2 regions of the Agromyces flavus genome follow, and region 2 is predicted to be linked to the other one. Evidence: predicted binding sites of a transcription regulator. Region 2 holds the regulator's gene; the other holds the start of a gene.
The links. The regulator HrcA, encoded in region 2, represses chaperone genes, less so after heat shock. The targets are predictions, from matches to a motif close to TTNGCACTCGNNNNNNNCGAGTGCNAA.

Region 1: a site for HrcA is predicted at 2,372-2,398, ahead of groL (chaperonin GroEL). Genes of this name have one in related genera too.

The regions. Positions count from the first base shown of each region.
Region 1 is NZ_LT629755.1:366,611-372,414, reverse strand. Features, by position in the region: gene uraH (hydroxyisourate hydrolase) at 1-74, opposite strand, end outside; gene uraD (2-oxo-4-hydroxy-4-carboxy-5-ureidoimidazoline decarboxylase) at 71-589, opposite strand; gene groL (chaperonin GroEL) at 707-2,329, opposite strand; gene BLT99_RS01825 (cold-shock protein) at 2,511-2,714, opposite strand; gene BLT99_RS01820 (LytR C-terminal domain-containing protein) at 2,923-3,468, opposite strand; gene BLT99_RS01815 (DUF3263 domain-containing protein) at 3,495-3,827, opposite strand; gene msrB (peptide-methionine (R)-S-oxide reductase MsrB) at 4,005-4,406, shown strand; gene BLT99_RS01805 (nitroreductase family protein) at 4,409-4,960, shown strand; gene BLT99_RS01800 (DMT family transporter) at 4,944-5,804, opposite strand, start outside.
Region 2 is NZ_LT629755.1:1,351,411-1,357,214, reverse strand. Features, by position in the region: gene BLT99_RS17980 (DUF4870 domain-containing protein) at 1-270, opposite strand, end outside; gene BLT99_RS06420 (DUF4870 domain-containing protein) at 390-815, opposite strand; gene hrcA (heat-inducible transcriptional repressor HrcA) at 1,022-2,041, shown strand; gene dnaJ (molecular chaperone DnaJ) at 2,104-3,204, shown strand; gene BLT99_RS06405 (16S rRNA (uracil(1498)-N(3))-methyltransferase) at 3,230-3,964, shown strand; gene BLT99_RS06400 (histidine triad nucleotide-binding protein) at 3,989-4,345, shown strand; gene BLT99_RS06395 (PhoH family protein) at 4,422-5,456, shown strand; gene ybeY (rRNA maturation RNase YbeY) at 5,468-5,804, shown strand, end outside.

The DNA of each region.
Region 1 (5,804 bases), 980 kb from region 2:
ATCGAGAGGCCCTGTGCCGGCCGACCCAGCGTGGCGTCGAGCACGTGACTGGTGACGTGGCTGCGCGTCGTCACGACGGCGTCCCGATGGGCGCGGCTGCGTCGGCGTGCAGCGACCTGAGCCGCAGCAGAGCGATCTCTCGGAGCTGCTCGCCCACGACCGCGAGTTCGGCGCCGTCGTCGAGGCCGAGCCGCCGGTGCAGCTCTTCGAGGATCTCGGCGCGCGTCCGCCCCGCGGCGCGGATCAGGAAGATCCGGCCGAAGCGCGCCTCGTAGTCGCGATTGCCCTGAGCGATGGCGGCGGCGAGCCGCGCATCGTCGGCGTCGGCCGCCGCAGCCTGCTCCGACCGCGAGAACCGCTCGGCGGCACCGTCGCCGGCGGCGCGTTCCCCGATCCGCGGGTGGGCCGCCAGCGCCTCGTCGATCTCAGCCGGAGACAGCGGGGTCGCGGCGGCGTCTGCCGCGGCGAGCAGGTCGTCGACGGTGTCGTACGGCGCGCCGCGCGCGACATCCCGGACCCACCGCTCGACGTGGAGGCAGGCGCGCAGCTCGTCTTCGAACGCGGTGGTCGCGTCGGAGCCCTGGGACATCGGCATCCCCTCCTGCCGCCGGGCTGGCGTGGCTCCACTGTAGCGGCCGCGACACGACGAAGGGCGCCTCCCGGAGGAGACGCCCTTCGCGTGGTGCGGTACGGACCGCGGTATGGACTAGAAGTCCATACCTCCGCCCATGTCGGCGGCTGCGGGCGCAGCGGCCTTCTCGGGCTTGTCGGCGACGACGGCCTCGGTCGTGAGGAAGAGGCCGGCGATCGACGCGGCGTTCTGCAGCGCCGAGCGCGTCACCTTCGCCGGGTCGATGATGCCCTGCGCGAGCAGGTCGCCGTACTCGCCGGTCGCGGCGTTGAGGCCGTGGCCCGCGGGCAGCTCGGAGACCTTGTTGGCCACGACGCCCGGCTCGAGGCCGGCGTTGAGGGCGATCTGCTTGAGCGGCGCCTCGATCGCGACCTTGACGATGTTCGCACCGGTCGCCTCGTCGCCCGAGAGGCCGAGCTTCTCGAACGCGACCTTGCCGGCCTGGATGAGCGCGACGCCACCACCGGCGACGATGCCCTCCTCGACGGCGGCCTTCGCGTTGCGGACGGCGTCCTCGATGCGGTGCTTGCGCTCCTTGAGCTCGACCTCGGTGGCCGCGCCCGCCTTGATGACGGCCACGCCGCCGGCGAGCTTGGCGAGGCGCTCCTGGAGCTTCTCGCGGTCGTAGTCGGAGTCGGTGTTCTCGATCTCGGAGCGGATCTGGGCGACGCGGCCCGCGATCTGGTCGGGGTCGCCCGCGCCCTCGACGATGGTGGTCTCGTCCTTGGTGATGACGACCTTGCGGGCCTGGCCGAGCAGGTCGAGGGTGGCGTTCTCGAGCTTGAGACCGACCTCCTCGGAGATGACCTGGCCGCCCGTGAGGATCGCGATGTCCTGGAGCTGGGCCTTGCGGCGGTCGCCGAAGCCCGGCGCCTTGACGGCGACCGACTTGAAGATGCCGCGGATCTTGTTCACGACGAGCGTGGCCAGGGCCTCGCCGTCGACGTCCTCGGCGATGATCAGGAGCTGCTTGCCCGACTGGATCACCTTGTCGACGATCGGGAGCAGGTCCTTGATGTTCGAGATCTTCTGGTTGGCGATGAGGATGTACGGGTCCTCGAACACCGCCTCCTGGCGCTCCGGGTCGGTGACGAAGTACGCCGACAGGTAGCCCTTGTCGAAGCGCATGCCCTCGGTCAGCTCGAGCTCGGTGCCGAAGGTGTTCGACTCCTCGACGGTGACGACGCCCTCCTTGCCGACCTTGTCGATGGCCTCGGCGATGATCTCGCCGATCTGCTGGTCAGCGGCCGAGATCGAGGCGGTCGCAGCGATCTCGTCCTTCGTCTCGACCTCCTTGGCGGCGGCGAGGAGCTCCTCGGAGACGGCCGTGACGGCCTTCTCGATGCCGCGCTTGAGGGAGATGGGGTCGGCGCCGGCGGCGACGTTGCGGAGGCCCTCGCGGACGAGCGCCTGCGCGAGCACGACCGAGGTCGTGGTGCCGTCACCCGCGACGTCGTCGGTCTTCTTCGCGACCTCCTTGACCAGCTCGGCGCCGATCTTCTCGTACGGGTCGTCGAGCTCGATCTCCTTGGCGATCGACACGCCGTCGTTCGTGATCGTGGGGGCGCCCCACTTCTTCTCGAGGACGACGTTGCGGCCGCGCGGGCCGAGGGTCACCTTGACCGCGTCGGCGAGCGTGTTCAGGCCACGCTCGAGGCCGCGACGGGCCTCCTCATCGAAAGCAATGATCTTTGCCATGTGTGTCTCTCGTCCCTTCCGGACGTTCAAGATTCCAAGGGGTTAGCACTCAAATCAGGTGAGTGCTAAGTCGATTCTGGCACTCTGCCGCGGTGAGTGCAAGCGCGCGGGAACCCGACGAGACGCACGCGGACATGCGGAAGCGCCGCCGTTCCCACGGCGGCGCTTCCGGAGTCGAGGCTCAGGCGGGGCGCACGGCCTCGGCCTGCGGGCCCTTGGAGCCGGAGCCGACCTCGAAGGTCACCTGCTGGCCTTCCTCGAGGACCTTGTATCCCGCCATGTCGATGGCGGAGTAATGGACGAACACGTCCTGACCTCCGCCGTCGACGGTGATGAACCCGTATCCCTTTTCAGCGTTGAACCACTTGACGGTTCCGTTCGCCATGCGTTGCTCCCATGTAGCCGTGTATCCGAGTCAGCACGTGCCTTCCGCCTGTACCGGGCCGTCCGACGTGCTGACGTGGCGCCTGGTGCGGCGCCGGGTGCTTCACACGGGTTCGAGCGACCGATTCCAGATAGTCACAGCCCACGAGCCGCGCACAAGAGCCTCGGCGTCACGAATGGTCGCAGAATGGCAACGATTCGATCACCGGTCAGCCGGCGACCTGCTCCGCGTAGTCCGCGCCGAGGACGACGACGATCTGCAGGCCCTCGGAGGCGAAGTCCTCGTTGAGCCGCACGTCGGCCTCGGGCAGCAGCTGGGCGACCCCCCGCGCCGCGCCCTCGAGGTCGGGGCCGGCGTAGTAGACGACCGTCTCCTGGAGGTCGGACGAGTCGGCGTTCGAGGCGACGCCGACCGTCACGCCACCGGCGGTGAGGGTCTCGCTCGCCTGCGCGGCGAGACCCGAGGTGGTCGTGCCGTTGAGCACGGTGACCGGGATGTCGGGCGCGATGGTCGGCGGCACCGTGGCGACGGGCGTCGCCGAAGCGGACGGAGCCGGCACGTCGTCGAAGTTCAGGCGGTCGTTGAAGACCGCGACGGCCGCGATGCCGGCGCCCGCGAGCACCACGGTCGCGAGCGCCGCCCAGCCGAACGCGATCCAGCGCGCCCCGCGCCGAGCGGGCGCACGGTGGGCCCCGACCCGCTCGATGCCGTGGGGAATCGAGTCGAATCGATCGCGGGGGAACTTCTGCGCCATGGGTCCAGTCGGGGTCGGGGCCGGGCTCAGGCGAGCGGATGGCCGTGGGGAATCGTACGACGTGCGCGGGCGTCCGCGCGCGCCTCGCGCTGCCGTTGCAGCCGCTTGACGAGCATGGGGTCGTGCCGCAGCGCGTCCGGGGAGTCGACCAACGCGCCGAGCAGCCGATAGTACCGGGCCGCCGACATGCCGAGCTCCTCGCGGATCGCATCGGCCTTGCGTGCCGGGTCGCGCCACGACCGGCCCTCGAAGGCGAGGATGTCGCGCTGGCGGGCGTCGAGCCCGCCGGTCGCCGCGACCCGTTCCGGTCGGCTCCCGCCCTCGCGGTCGGCGTCGTCCGGTCGGCGTTCCGCGTCCATCCCGCCTCCGTCCGCTCCTCGCACGTGACGCCATCCTAGGGACCGCACGCCGCGAACCCGCCGCACGCCACGCGTCGACGCGCGCCCGGGGAACACGGCCGCCGGGACAGGCGTTGCACCACCCGGGTCGCGGATGCGCGACGATGGAAGTCCCACGTGCACGAGGAGCAGGTCGCAATGGCATACCAGGTGAGCAAGTCCGACGACGAGTGGCGCGAGCAGCTCGGCGGCGATCGGTACGCCGTGCTGCGCGAGGCCGCAACCGAGCGCCCGTGGACGGGCGAGCTCCTCGACGAGGAACGCGCGGGCGTGTACGCGTGCGCCGCGTGCGGCGCCGAGCTGTTCAAGAGCGGGACCAAGTTCGACTCGGGATGCGGTTGGCCGAGCTTCTACGAGTCCGTCCGGCCCGAGGCCGTCGAGCTCATCGAGGACACCTCGCTCGGCATGGTGCGCACCGAGGTGCGGTGCGCGAACTGCGGCTCGCACCTGGGGCACGTGTTCCCCGACGGATTCGGCACTCCCACGGGCGACCGCTACTGCATGAACTCGATCGCCCTCGACTTCACGCCCGAGTCCTGAGCGTGGGCGCGGTCCGAACGGCGGCGCTGGCACGGCGGTCCTGGCCGAAGGTCACCGACGTCGCGCCCTCCGACGCCGAGCTCGCCGAGCTCCTCGAGGCGGCGGGGCGGGTCTCCGACCACGGCGGGTTGGTCCCCTGGCGCGTGATCGCCCTGCGCGACGAGGCGCGGAGCCGTCTGGGCGATGCGCTCGTGCAGGCCGCCGGCCTCGAGGGCGATGAGGCCGCCAAGCTCGCGGCGAAGCCGCTCCGAGCGCCCGTCCTCCTGGCGCTCGTCGCCGTCGTGCGTCCCCACCCCAAGGTTCCCGAGTGGGAGCAGGAGGCCTGCGCCGCGGGCGTCGGTCACCTGCTGACCCTCCTGCTCGACGAGGCGGGCTGGGGCGTCATGTGGCGGACCGGCCCGCACACGCGGCATCCGTCGGTCGCCCGCGCGCACGGCCTCGCCGACGGCGAGCGGCTCATGGGCTGGCTCTACGTCGGGGGCAAGCCCGAGTCGGGCCGGCCCGAGCGACGCCGGGCGCCGGTCGCCGAGGGCCGGCTCAGCGAACTGGCCTGACGGCCTCGGGCGACGCATGGCGCGCCCGGCGGCGAATCCCTGAGAGCGCGACGGCCGCCAGCGCGAGCACGGTGCCGCCCACGGTGGCGATGCCCACGGCATGGTCGGAGGTCGGCAGCAGCAGGTCGAGCGCGAGCGCGGCCGACAGCTGGCCGGCCACGACGCCGAGCACGAGCACGCCCACGCGTCGCACGAGGCCGGCCTGCATCGCGATGAACACGCACCCGACTGCGCCGCCCGCGTACAGCCAGGGCTCGGTCGGCATCGAGTCGGGCCAGCCGACAGAGGTCGCGTGCACCGCGAGGACGACGACGAGCGCGGTCGTACCGACCGCGAAGTTCACGAGCGTCGCGGCGAGGGCGCTGGATGCCGCAACCCGCACGCGCCCGTTCATCGCCTGCTGCCACGACACCGCGAAGCCCGCGGAGAACGGCAGCAGCAGGAGCAGGACGGGCACCGCCGTCTCGACCTGGGCCGACACGGCCCAGCCGACCGCCGCGAGCGCGAGGATCGCCGCGGCCGCCCGCGGGAGCGTGAGCGGCCGCCGCCCGCCCGGGCCGATGCCGATCACGTCGACCACGACGCCGCCGAGTGTCTGCCCCGCGACGATCGCGACCGTGAACAGGGCGACGCCCAGCACCGCCGCCGCGATGCCCTGCGTCGCGACGAACCAGGCACCGGCGAGCCCGCCGAGCAGCATCCACCACGCGAGCCGACGGTCGGCGAGGGCCTCGCGGACGCGACCGACTCCGCGTCGACCCGCCGGCCAGGCGGCGACGACCACGAGGAGGATCAGCAGGCCCGAGCCGAACGAGATCACCGCCGCGACCGCGAAGTCGTCGAG
Region 2 (5,804 bases):
CAGGTAGCCGACCAGCGCCGGGACGAACGAGAAGAAGATGCCGCCGACGTGGATGAGCGTCGCCCACAGACGCTGGTCCTGGGGGCTCATGGCGACGTTCTGCTGCCCGGGCTGCTGGTAGCCGGGCTGCGCCTGGTAGCCCGGGTCGCCCGCGGGCGGAGGGGGCGTCGGACCGCCCGGCGGCGGAGGCGTCGTGCCGCCGGGCGGCGGCGGAGGCGTGGTTCCCCCGGGCGGCGGGGTGGGAGGCGTGGGAGGTGGTGCGTCGGACATGATGCTGGCTCCTTGGAAGGTCGCGCCCGGATCGCGGGTCGTTGTGATCATGCTGGCACAGCGCGACGCGCCGGTCGAGGCATGCCCGACCGGCGCGTCGCGGGCCGCCAAGCGGCGGATTACTTGATGAGGCGGATGGCGAAGGGGTAGCGGTAGTGCTGGCCCTCCTTGGCCTTGAGGAAGCCGAGGACGGAGAAGACTACCACGGCCGCCCACAGCGCGAGGTAGAGCAGGCTCGCCACGAACCCGAAGAGGCCGAACGTCACGGCCGTGAGGATCGACGAGACGATGAACAGCGCGACCCAGCCGATCAGCGCGGTGATCTGGAAGTTCAGCGCCTCTTTCGACTCGGTCGCCGTGAAGCGGCCGCGGTCCTTGAAGACGAGCCAGATGATCAGCGACGGCAGGATGCCGAGGATGCCGCCGAGGTGCGCGAACGATCCCCACTGGACGTCCTGCTCCTGCGAGAGGGGGGCGCCAGCCTCGGCGGCGGCCGGCTGCGGAGCGGCGTTCGGGTCGTGCGGGGGGACGCTGGGGTCGGTCATGGTGACTGCCTTTCGGATCGGGAAGCGCGCGCCTGCCGCGGAAGGGGGATGCGGGCATGGTGCTGCGGGACGATGCACACGCTACTGCCGCGCCGATCGGGGCGGCAACGGTGCCGTCCCTGAATGTCGCGATATGATTAGCAGTCACGTGAGCCGAGTGCTAAAGCTCGGCGCGCCCCGTACGACGGTCGAGGGAAGCGAGGGCCATGGTCTCCGAACGCAGTCTCGCCGTGCTCCGCGCGATCGTGCAGGACTACGTCGCCTCCCGCGAGCCCGTCGGCTCGAAGACGATCGTCGAGCGGCACGCGTTCGGCGTGTCGGCCGCGACCATCCGCAACGACATGGCCGTCCTCGAAGAGGAGGAGCTGATCGCCGCTCCGCACACCTCGTCGGGCCGCATCCCGACCGACAAGGGCTACCGCGTGTTCGTCGACCAGCTCGCCGACGTCCGCCCGCTCACCAGTGCACAGCGGCAGGCGATCGAGACCTTCCTCGGCGAGTCGACCGATCTCGACGAGCTCCTCGCGCGCACCGTGCGGCTGGTCTCCCAGCTCACGAAGCAGCTCGCGGTCGTGCAGTACCCGAGCTTCCAGCGGGCTCGCGTACGCCACGTCGAGCTCGTCTCGCTCGCGCCCACGCGCGTGCTGTGCATCCTGATCTCCGACACCGGGCAGGTCGAGCAGCGCCTCGCCGAGCTCGACCACCCCGCCGACGACGAGACGCTCGGACGGCTGCGCAACCGCCTCAACGAGGTGGCCGCCGGCCTGACGATGACGGATGCCGCGACCGCGCTCTCGGCCGAGACCGCGAGCGCCGACCGGGCGCACGCCGAGGTCCTCCGCACGCTCGCGGCGACGCTCGCCGACCAGGCGGCGTTCACGCGGAGCGACCGGCTCGTCGTGGCCGGCGCCGCGAACCTCGTGCGGACCGAGCAGGACTTCTCGGGGAACATCCTCGGGGTCATCGAGGCGATCGAGGAGCAGGTCGTCATCCTCAAGCTGTTCGGCGAGCTGGCCTCGGAAGACGGCATCACCGTCCGGATCGGCCGCGAGAACGCCGCGTACGGTCTCGGCGACACGTCCGTCGTGTCGAGCTCGTTCGAGATCCCGGGCCGCGACGTGTCACGGCTCGGCATCGTCGGCCCCACCCGCATGGACTACTCGCAGAGCATGGCCGCGGTGCGCGCCGTCGCTCGCTACCTCTCCCGCACGCTCGGCGAGCGCTGAACCGCGCGGAGCCGCCTGACGCGGCATCCGCTACCGGCAAATTCGAAAGGAACCCGCCTGCAGTGGCCGACCACTACGAGGTCCTCGGCGTCTCTCGCGACGCCACCCCCGACGAGATCAAGAAGGCCTACCGCCGACTCGCGCGCGAACTGCACCCCGACGTGAACCCCGGCGCCGAGGCGTCCGAGCGGTTCAAGCAGGTCACGCACGCGTACGACGTGCTCTCCGATCCCAAGCAGCGCCAGCAGTACGACCTCGGCGGCGACCAGGGCGGGTTCTCGGGCGCCGGCTTCGGCGGGTTCGGCGACATCTTCGAGACGTTCTTCGGCGCCGGCCAGGCGAGTCGTGGCCCGCGGTCGCGCCGCGAGCGCGGCCAGGACGCGCTCATCCGGCTCGAGGTGAGCCTCGACGAGGTGATCTTCGGCACCCACCGCGACCTCGAGGTCGACACCGCGGTCACATGCGAGACCTGTCACGGCTCGTGCTGCCAGCCGGGCACCTCGCCCGTCACGTGCGACATCTGCGGCGGCAGCGGCCACATCCAGCGCTCGGTGCGGTCGCTGCTCGGCAACGTGATGACCTCGAGCCCGTGCGGTTCGTGCCGCGGATACGGCACGATCATCGCGACGCCGTGCGTGACGTGCCAGGGCCAGGGGCGCGTGCGTGCGCGCCGCACGGTGCCGGTCGACGTGCCCGCCGGCGTCGACACCGGAGTTCGGCTGCAGATGCCGGGCTCGGGCGAGGCGGGACCCGCCGGCGGCCCGAACGGCGACCTCTACCTCGAGGTCAAGGTGCGCAACCACGACGTCTTCAGCCGCAACGGCGACGACCTGCTCTGCACGCTCGAGGTGCAGATGACCGACGCCGTGCTCGGCACGACCGCGAAGGTCGAGGCGCTCGACGGCGACGTCGACCTCGAGCTCAAGGCGGGCGTCCAGAGCGGCGAGATCCTCACCGTCAAGGACCGCGGGATCACGCACCTCCGCGGCGGCGGCCGCGGCGACCTCAAGGTCGCGGTGCATGTCGTCACGCCCACCAAGCTCAGCCACAAGGAGCGCGAGCTCGTGCAGCAGCTCGCCAAGGTGCGCAAGGCGCAGCCGCCGCAGCTGGGGCACTTCCAGCAGGGGCTGTTCGCGCGGCTGCGCGACCGGTTCCTCGGCTGACGGCGGCGATCGGGCGGATGGCGCGATGAGCAGCCTCTACCTCGACGAGTCGCTCGACCTCGCCGCGGTCGGGCGCGGCGACGCGGTGACCCTCCTCGGCGACGAGGCGCGCCATGCGGTCACGGTCGCGCGCGTGCGCGCGGGCGAACGCGTCTCCGTCGGCGACGGACGCGGGCGCGTGGTGACCGGCGTCGTCGCGACCGCCGAGGGGCGTCGGCTCGAGCTGGCCGTCGACGAGGTCTGCGACGAGGCCGAGCCCTCCCCGCGGCTCACGCTCGTCCAGGCGCTCGCGAAGGGCGACCGCGACGAGCTGTCCGTGCAGGCCGCGACCGAGCTCGGCGTCGATCGCATCGTGCCCTGGTCGGCGGGCCGGTCGGTCTCGCGCTGGGACGGGCCGAAGGCCGAGAAGGGTCGCGCGCGCTGGTCGAGCATCGTGCGCGAGGCGGTCAAGCAGTCCATCCGTGCGTGGATCCCCCCGGTCGAGCCCGTCGCCTCCACGCGCGAACTTCCCGCGCGACTTGCCGGCGAGCGGATGCTGCTGCTCGTGCCCGGCGCGGCGACGCCGTTGTCCGCCATCCGCCCCGATGGCCGGGACCTCGCGCTCGTCGTCGGGCCCGAGGGCGGAATGGACCCCGCCGAGATCGAGCGCCTGCGCGAGGCCGGTGGCGAACCGGTTCGCCTCGGGGCGGGCGTGCTGCGCACCTCGACCGCAGGGCCCGCCGCGATCGCGGTGCTCTCCGTCGCGCTCGGGCGGTGGTGACCCATCGCTCGCTACGATGGGGGGATGAGCGGAACGGGTGAGCCCACGATCTTCGAGCGCATCGCCGCGGGCGAGATCCCGGCCCGGATGGTGCTCGAGACCGACCGCGTGATCGCGTTCCACGACATCTCGCCGCAGGCGCCCGTCCACGTCATCGTGACGCCCCGCGAGGGTCGTCACCGCGACGTGGTCGAACTCGCCGCGGCCGACCCCGAACTGCTCGCCGAACTGGTCGCGACCGCCAAGCGCATCGCCGACGAGCTGACCGACGGCGAGTTCCGGCTCATCTTCAACACCGGCCCCGCCGCGGGGCAGACCGTGTTCCACGTGCACGCGCACCTCCTCGGCGGAGGGCTCAAGGAGGGATCGCTTGCCGGCTGACGACCTGGGCGACACGCCGCTGCCCGCATCCGAGCTCCGAGCCGACGAGGAGCGGCTGCACATTGACGGCATCGCCATGGTGCGGCTCCTCGGCCCGCAGGATCGCCTGCTCACGAGCATCGAGCACGAGTACCCCGGCGTCGACGTGCACGTGCGCGGCAACGAGATCGCCATCCGCGGCGAGCCCGGCGACCGAGCCCGGGTGCGCCGCCTGATCGAGGAACTCCTCGAGCTCGTCCGCGGCGGCGAGGACCCGACGCCCATCGAAGTGAGGAGCTCAGCCCGCATGCTCGACGCCGATCCGTCATCCCGTCCGTCCGACACGCTCGGCCAGGTGATCGTCTCCAGCCGGGGCAAGTCGATCCGGCCGAAGACCGAGGGCCAGCGCGCCTACGTCGACGCGATCGACGAGTTCACCATCGTGTTCGGGATCGGGCCCGCGGGCACGGGCAAGACCTACCTGGCCATGGCGAAGGCCGTTCAGGCGCTGCAGCGCAAGGAGGTCAACCGCATCATCCTCACGCGGCCGGCCGTCGAGGCCGGGGAGCGGCTCGGGTTCCTGCCGGGCACGCTGACCGACAAGATCGACCCGTACCTGCGCCCGCTGTACGACGCGCTCAACGAGATGATGGACCCCGAGCTCGTGCCGAAGCTGCTCGCCTCGGGCACGGTCGAGGTGGCGCCGCTGGCGTACATGCGCGGCCGCACCCTCAACGACTCGTTCGTCGTGCTCGACGAAGCCCAGAACACCACGCCCGAGCAGATGAAGATGTTCCTCACCCGGCTGGGATTCGGGTCGAAGATGGTGGTCACCGGCGACATCACGCAGGTCGACCTCCCAGGCGGTGCGTCGGGCCTGCGGCTGGTCACCCGCATCCTCGACCACGTCGATGACATCCACTTCGCGCGGCTCACGAGCGACGACGTCGTGCGGCACTCGCTGGTCGGGCGCATCGTCGACGCCTACACCGAGTACGACCAACGCCAGCAGGCGGCCCGGTTCGAGCGCGAGCAGGCGCGCGAGTTCGCCAACCGCGCCGAGCGGCGCAGCGCCGACCGGCGCACGCCGCAGGGTCCGCGCGACCACCTGCCCCGCAAGAGACCGTCCTGAACAGGAGCCCCGTGAGCATCGAGATCAACAACGAGTCGGCCATCGAGGTCGACGAGGCGGCGCTGCAGCGGCTGGCGGTGTACGCACTCGATGCCATGCACGTGCATCCCGACGCCGAGCTCGCGATCGTGCTCGTCGACGAGGGGGCGATGGAGCAGCTCCACGTGCAGTGGATGGATGAGCCCGGTCCGACCGACGTGCTGAGCTTCCCGATGGACGAGCTGCGCCCGGGCACCGAGGACCAGCCCTCGCCCCCCGGACTGCTCGGCGACGTGGTGCTGTGCCCGCAGGTGGCGGAGTCCCAGGCCCGGACGGCCGGTCACGCGCTGCTCGACGAGCTGCTCCTGC